DNA from 2 places in the Polaromonas sp. P1_E3 genome. Region 2 is predicted to be linked to the other one. Evidence: predicted binding sites of a transcription regulator. Region 2 holds the regulator's gene; the other holds the start of a gene.

Region 1 (3,125 bases), on a different contig from region 2:
CGTCACCGTGCAGCTCCATCAGTTCGCGGCGCGCCGCAGCTTCGCCTTTGCCCATCAGCTTGGTGATGAGCGTCTCGGTTTGCAGAAAATCCTGGTTGCCCAGTTGCACGGGCAACAGGCGGCGGGTATCAGGATTGAGTGTGGTTTCCCATAATTGTTCCGCATTCATCTCGCCCAGGCCCTTGAAGCGGCTGATGCTCCAGGCGCCCTCTTTTACGCCATCTTTGCGCAACTTGTCCAATATGGCGGTCAACTCGCCCTCATCCAGGGCATATACCTTGGATGCCGGTTTTTTGCCGCGGGCTGGCGCGTCCACCCGGAACAGCGGCGGCCGGGCCACATAGACATTACCCGATTCGATCAATTTGGGGAAGTGGCGGAAAAAGAGGGTCAAAAGCAGCACCTGGATGTGCGAGCCGTCCACATCGGCGTCGCTCAGGATGCAAACCTTGCCGTAGCGCAGGCCGCTCAGGTCCGGCGTGTCATTGGGGCCATGCGGGTCCACCCCGATGGCGACGGCGATGTCATGGATTTCGGTGTTGGCAAACAGGCGGTCGCGCTCGACTTCCCAGGTGTTGAGCACCTTGCCGCGCAGCGGCAGGATGGCCTGGCTTTCCTTGTCGCGGCCCATCTTGGCGCTGCCGCCGGCCGAATCGCCCTCGACCAAAAAAACCTCGTTGTGCGCCAGATCGCGGCTTTCGCAGTCGGTCAGCTTGCCGGGCAGCACGGCCACACCGGAGCCCTTGCGTTTTTCGACCTTCTGGCCGGCTTTCTGCCGCGTCTGCGCGGCCTTGATAGCCAGTTCGGCCAGTTTGCGGCCGTAATCGACGTGCTGGTTGAGCCAGAGCTCCAGCGTCGGGCGTACAAAGCTGGACACCAGCCGTACCGCGTCGCGTGAATTGAGTCGTTCCTTGATCTGGCCCTGGAACTGCGGATCGAGCACCTTGGCGCTCAGGACATAGCTGGCACGGGCAAAAACGTCTTCCGGCAAGAGCTTCACGCCCTTGGGCAGCAGCGAATGCAGGTCGACAAAGTTCTTGACGGCATTGAAGAGGCCGTCGCGCAGGCCACTTTCATGCGTACCCCCGGCGCTGGTGGGAATCAGGTTGACGTAACTTTCGCGCACCGGCTGGCCTTCTTCGGTGAAGGCCACGCACCACTGCGCGCCCTCGCCCTCGGCAAAACTCTCGTGCGAAGCGTCGGCAAAGCCTTCGCCCTCGAACATCGGGATCACCGGGTCGCCCGTCAGGGTCTGCATCAGGTAGTCGCGCAGACCGCCCTTGTAGAGCCAGGTTTGGGTGTCTTTGGTTTTCTCGTTGGTCAGCGTCACGGTGACGCCGGGCATGAGCACGGCCTTGCTGCGCAGCAGGTGGGTGAGCTCGGCCATGGGCAGCGCGGCCGATTCGAAGTATTTGGCATCGGGCCAGGCGCGAACGGTGGTGCCCGTCTTGCGGTCGCCTTCGCCGATTTTTCGCAGGTGCAGCTTCTCGATGACATCTCCGCCGGAGAACACCAGCCTGGCAACCGTGCCTTCCCGGTGGGAGGTGACTTCCAGCCGTTTGGACAAGGCATTCGTGACGCTCACGCCTACGCCGTGCAGGCCACCGGAGAAGCTGTAGGCGCCACCCTTGCCCTTGTCGAACTTGCCGCCGGCGTGCAGCCGCGTATAGACGATCTCGATGACCGGCACCTTTTCTTCAGGGTGCAGGCCGAAAGGAACACCGCGGCCGTCGTCATCCACGCTGACCGAGCCGTCGGCATGCAGCGTGACCTTGATCTTCTTGCCGTGGCCGGCCAGGGCCTCGTCGGCGGAGTTGTCCAGCACCTCCTGGATGATGTGCAAGGGGTTGTCGGTGCGCGTGTACATGCCCGGGCGCTGCTTCACGGGCTCCAGGCCCTTGAGCACGCGGATCGAGCCTTCGGAATATTCGGTGGGTAGTTTGTCAGCCATGGCAGATGAAAGAATTGCCGCAATTGTAGTCGGCGCCGGCAAAGTCACTGTATAAACATACAGCCAACCTGATTTGAGGTGGCGAATGAAGTGCGGCACGGGCAGCGTTTTGCCATTTTCGTTACAGTCGGCAGATAGCTCGTTTGCGCTCCAGGCTTTTCTTTTTTTCGCCGCTTGGCGGCCCTGTTCATGACCACCGACACCAAAAAACTCTCCATGCTGCAGGTGCTGATCTGCGGCGCCACCATCGTCACGCTGTCCATGGGCATACGCCACGGCTTTGGCCTGTGGCTGCAGCCCATCACCCAGGCGCAGGGCTGGACGCGGGAAACCTTTGCCTTTGCGCTGGCGGTGCAAAACCTGTCCTGGGGCGTGTTCGGCATCTTTGCCGGCATGGCGGCCGACCGCTTTGGCGCTTTCCGCGTCATCGTGGGCGGCGCCCTCCTTTACGCGCTGGGCCTGGTGGGCATGGCCCTTTCGCCCACCGGTTTCCTGTTCACCCTGACGGCCGGCGTGCTGATTGGCGCCGCGCAGGCTGGAACCACGTACGCCGTGATTTACGGCGTGATTGGGCGCAACATTTCGGCCGACAAGCGCTCCTGGGCCATGGGCGTGGCCGCCGCGGCAGGCTCGTTTGGCCAGTTCCTGATGGTCCCGACCGAGGGCTTCCTGATCAGCAGCCTGGGCTGGAAAGAGGCTTTGCTGGTACTGAGCGGCGCAGTGCTGCTGATCGCGCCGCTGGCACTCGGCCTGCGTGAAGGCGGTTTCGCCGGTGGGCAGCCCGCCAAGCGCGAGCAAACCATCCTTCAGGCACTGCGCGAGGCTTTCAAGTACCCGAGCTTTCAGTTGCTGATGGCGGGCTACTTTGTCTGCGGCTTCCAGGTGGTGTTCATCGGCGTTCACATGCCCAGCTACCTCAAGGACAAGGGCCTGTCCCCCCAGGTGGCCAGCTATGCGCTGGCGCTGATCGGCCTCTTTAATGTGTTCGGCACCTATATTGCAGGCTCGCTGGGCCAGAAAATTGCCAAGCGCAAGATCCTGGCGACGATTTATCTCTCGCGCGCGGTTGTCATTGCGGTGTTCCTGGCCGCGCCGCTGAGCCCCTTGAGCGTTTACATCTTCGCCAGCCTGATGGGCCTGCTGTGGCTGTCGACCATCCCGCCAACCAACGCCG
Region 2 (4,405 bases):
TACGCACGACCTGGAGTTTTATACGGAGGCTCTCTCGCGCATTGAGGCCCTCTGGCCAACGCCCAAGGTGCTCGACGTACTTGAAGAGTCCATTTTCCGCAAACCGGATTCGCGGGGTGAGGTCTTCAGCCTGGCCGCCTACCGCGAGCTCTTGCTTCTCCACTCGATCGCAAAAAGGATTGTCAGCCGGCCGCCCGGCGACGTCGAGGCACCGGCCAGGCCGTCGGACGCACCGTCGATTCCGACCATGCCGGATACGCTCCCAAGCGTTGGAGGCTTTGGCCCCACCAGCATCCAGCCGCTGTCAGCCCGGTTTCAGATTGTGGCGCCTCTGCCGTCTCCCGCCGCGGCAAGTGCAACAGACCCGACACAGCCTCCTGCGTCCCCCCGGCTTGGCCTTGATATTGATTTGAGTGTAGGTGAGGGTGAGGCGGGGGGCTTGGCCCCGTTTCCATCGATCGACGCGGGTGCTCGGCCGCCGCAAGCCGCTGCCAACAATCTCATCGAGTTTGACCTCGACTTTCCGGATTCCTCGGGGCCGACCCAGAAAACTTGAGAAAGTCTCCGCCTGGACTCGACGGGGCTCACCTTTTGCGAGCACCTTCCCGGGTTGGGTGCATCAGGTCAGCGCCTTACTTGCAAGGCACCCGGGTTGACGATATTGGTGGGCGTGCCCTTGATAAAGTTCACAACATTGTCAAACGCCGCGCCAAAGTACAGCTCATAGCTGTCCTGTTCAACATAGCCGATATGCGGCGTGCAAATGCAGTTTTCGAGACGGAGCAGTGCGTGGCCTTGCAGAATGGGCTCTGATTCAAACACATCAATGGCCGCCAGGCCGGGCCGTCCCCGATTGAGGGAGGCGATCAGGGCTTCTGGCTCGATCAGTTCCGCCCTCGAGGTATTCACCAGCAGAGAAGTGGTTTTCATGCGCGACAGATCTTCCAGCGTGACGATACCGCGCGTCTCCGCATTGAGCCGCAGGTGAAGGCTCAGTACATCGCTTTGCTCGAAGAATTCGGCTTTGCTGGCCGCGACTTCAAAGCCATCAGCCTGTGCCCGTTCAAGTGACGCATCACGACCCCAGATGACGACACGCATGCCGAACGCCCTGCCGTAACCAGCCACAATTTGCCCGATCTTTCCATAGCTCCATACCCCCAGGGTCTTGCCCTTGAGAACGGAACCGATACCGAAATTTGGGGGCATCGACGCTGATTTGAGGCCCGCCTGTTGCCAGGCGCCATGTTTCAGATGGGCGACATAGTGTGGAATGCGGCGCATGGCGGTCATCACCAGTGCCCAGGTCAACTCGGCCGGCGCTGTGGGAGACCCAATGCCTTCGGCAACCGCGATGCCGCGCTCAGTGCATGCCGAGACATCTACATGGCTTCCAACGCGGCCTGTCTGGGCAATCAGCTTGAGTTTGGGCAATTTTTCAATGACTTGCCTGTTGAGCTGGGTTCGCTCCCTGATCAGAACGATAACATCGGCGTCCTTAAGGCGGACGGACAACTGGCCGATGCCTTTGACCGTGTTGGTGTAGACCTTGGCGGGATAGGCCTCCAGTTTGGCCGCGCAGTTTAATTTCCGCACCGCGTCCTGGTAGTCGTCGAGGATCACAATATTCATGCCGATATTGTGCCTGCAAGATTTTTATTCTCTGCAGGYAGGGGCACTTCTACCTGCGGATTTGTATCCCAAGGAAACGTTCTGAAGATGCCGCAAGGCACGCCCGACCACCGCTTGAATCCAGGCGGAACGTGCAATACGCGCTACTACAGCGAAGTTTCCCGCTGGCTCATGCGCTCAAGTTCAGCGCATACATCTGCCATGCGGCCAGATATCACCATGCGGCCGGCACATGCGGGGCTGACATTGCAATCAAATTCGCGAACCACTCTCAGCCGACTGGGGCGAGGCGAATCGTCTGAACGTAGACCGGTGCCAATCCCATGGACAGACGGGCTGCGTGTTTCCGTGAAATTGTTGGGAGCAAACGGAAGCGCAAGCTGCCGAGATGACAACCTGGCGCCAGCTGGCGGTGGAAACTGGCCCACGCCAGCCATGTTCTGCGCCGGCAAAAACAATGACACCAGTGCCTGTATGGGAGCGAACAGGGCTGACGACATTGGTGAGTGTGAAAAACTGGTGATTCCCATGATGAACTCCTGTATGAGAGAGGTTTACATAGGCAGGATTGCAGGCTGCAATAGCCAGAAAGGCCTCGGCACCAGGGTGTTGGCCATCACACGGCCAAACGCCCGCCACCTGGTGCGCGGCCAGATAACTGGTTACATCAACATTGTGTTGCGAATGAGGCCGACAGCCAGGCCTTCGAGTTCGAATGGCTCGCCGGGCTCGACCACGATGGTTTTAAAGTCCGGATTTTCCGGCAGGAGCTCGATCAGGTGCTTGTTGCGACGAAAACGCTTGACGGTGACTTCATCACCGAGCCGGGCCACAACGATTTGTCCGTTTTTGGCTTCCCTGGACTGTTTGACGGCCAGCAGGTCGCCATCCATGATGCCGGCGTCCCGCATACTCATGCCGCGCACCTTGAGCAGATAGTCGGGTTGGCGCTGAAAAAGGCTGCTTTCGAAATAATAGGTTTGCTCGACATGTTCCTGCGCGAGAATCGGGCTGCCAGCAGCAACCCGCCCTACCAAAGGTAGGGCGAGCTGGGCCAGGCTTTGCAACGGCAGGGAAAACTGTTTGATTCTGGATTCGTTCAGGCTGCGAAGTGCGTCGTTTCGTAAACGTATGCCGCGCGAGGTGCCGCTGACCAGCTCGATGACGCCTTTGCGGGCCAATGCCTGCAAGTGCTCCTCGGCTGCATTGGCGGATCGAAAGCCCAGCTCGGCGGCAATTTCAGCGCGGGTCGGTGGAGCACCTGTGCGCGCAATGGCGCTCTGGATCAGTTCCAGAATTTGTTGCTGACGCGCAGTGAGCTTGGGCGCCTCAGAAGGAAAATGCGGAAAGTTATCGAGTGTGCTCATCACCGTTGCTCCTTGAATCACAACCCCGTCCGCTGGGTTCCTGCCGGTTGGCATCGGAACTTCAGCGTCACCGTAGCTGTTTTAATATCCAGTAGCTGTATTTTCATCCAGTTTTTAAAAGATTGCAAGTTTACGTTTTATGCATCCTCAAAATATCGTGATTCTTGGCACGGGCGGCACGATCGCCGGACAGGCCGCCAGCGCATCGGACAATATTGGCTATACGGCCGCACAAGTGGGTGTCGCACAGCTGGTTGCTGCGATTCCTTCTTTGGCGGCACTGGGACCTTTGGTGATCGAGCAGGTGGCGCAGGTCGACAGCAAGGACATGAGTTTCGATGTATGGGTGAAACTCGCCGGCCGGGTCAGCCATTTTCTGGCCCAGCCGGACGTGCAGGGCATTGTCATCACGCATGGAACGGACACGCTGGAAGAGACTGCATATTTTCTTCAGGCGGTATGCAGTCCCGATAAGCCTGTGGTGCTGACTTGTGCCATGCGTCCGGCTACGGCGCTGGTGCCTGACGGCCCGCAGAACATGCTGGATGCCATGGCGGTCGCGCGTCACGCCGGCGCAAAAGGTGTTGTCGCGGTGTGTGCCGGAACGATTCACAGTGCGCTGGACGTGCAGAAGGTTCATACCTACCGGGTGGATGCATTTGGTTCTGGTGATGCGGGGCCCATTGGCTACGTGGAAGAAGGATCGCTTAGATTAATGCGAAATTGGCCCCAAGCCCATACAGGGCGTGCGCAAGCAGCTATTGAAATGATAGCAGGCCAGGTGCCGCGGTGGCCACGCGTCGAGATTGTCATGAATCATGCGGGCGCCACCGGCGCGGTCGTGGAGGCTTTGGTGGCTCAGGGGGTCCAGGGGTTGGTGGTTGCTGCCACGGGCAACGGTACCCTGCACCATGCGCTTGAGGCGGCGTTGCTTGATGCCCAGGCTGCCGGGGTGCGTGTCGTGCGTGCGACAAGGTGCCCGAATGGCAGGGTTTTGCCGACACCGGGGGATGTGTTTTCCGATTCTCAGGGGCTGAGCCCTGTGAAGGCAAGGATCGCGGTGATGCTCGAGCTGCTGCCAGCAAGCTGAAACCGGACCATGATGGGGCGGTCCAGCCCGATGCCCCGCAATGAAAAAGGCCGTCAGGCTGACGGCTTGGCTGCAGATGGAATTGCTTGAGGCTGAGGTCAGCCCTCCAGCGCCTTGAACGCCCGGGCGGTGATCTCGTCAACCCCGCCCATGCCACTGATGGCCCGGTATTTGGGAGCAAGATGGGGCTCTGCCTTTGCCCAGCTGGAGTAGTACTCAACCAGTGGCCGGGTCTGCGCGCTGTAAACCTCCAGGCGCTTGCGCACGGTTTCTTCCTTGTCGTCTTCGCGCTGGATCAACGGCTCGCCCGTCACGT

What was found. Region 2 encodes LexA, which represses DNA repair genes until DNA is damaged. Its sites were predicted from a motif close to ACTGTATNNNNATACAGT; they were not measured.
Region 1: a site for LexA is predicted at 1,998-2,015, ahead of AC1D0Z_RS17065 (DNA topoisomerase IV subunit B). Genes of this name have one in related genera too.

Annotation. Positions count from the first base shown of each region.
Region 1 is NZ_JBFUBD010000251.1:2-3,126, reverse strand. It holds gene AC1D0Z_RS17065 (DNA topoisomerase IV subunit B) at 1-1,951, opposite strand, end outside; partial or broken gene AC1D0Z_RS17060 (MFS transporter) at 2,141-3,125, shown strand, end outside.
Region 2 is NZ_JBFUBD010000210.1:352-4,756, forward strand. It holds partial or broken gene AC1D0Z_RS16045 (hypothetical protein) at 1-556, shown strand, start outside; gene AC1D0Z_RS16050 (D-2-hydroxyacid dehydrogenase family protein) at 625-1,632, opposite strand; gene lexA (transcriptional repressor LexA) at 2,295-2,999, opposite strand; gene AC1D0Z_RS16060 (asparaginase) at 3,139-4,089, shown strand; partial or broken gene AC1D0Z_RS16065 (nucleoside monophosphate kinase) at 4,188-4,405, opposite strand, start outside.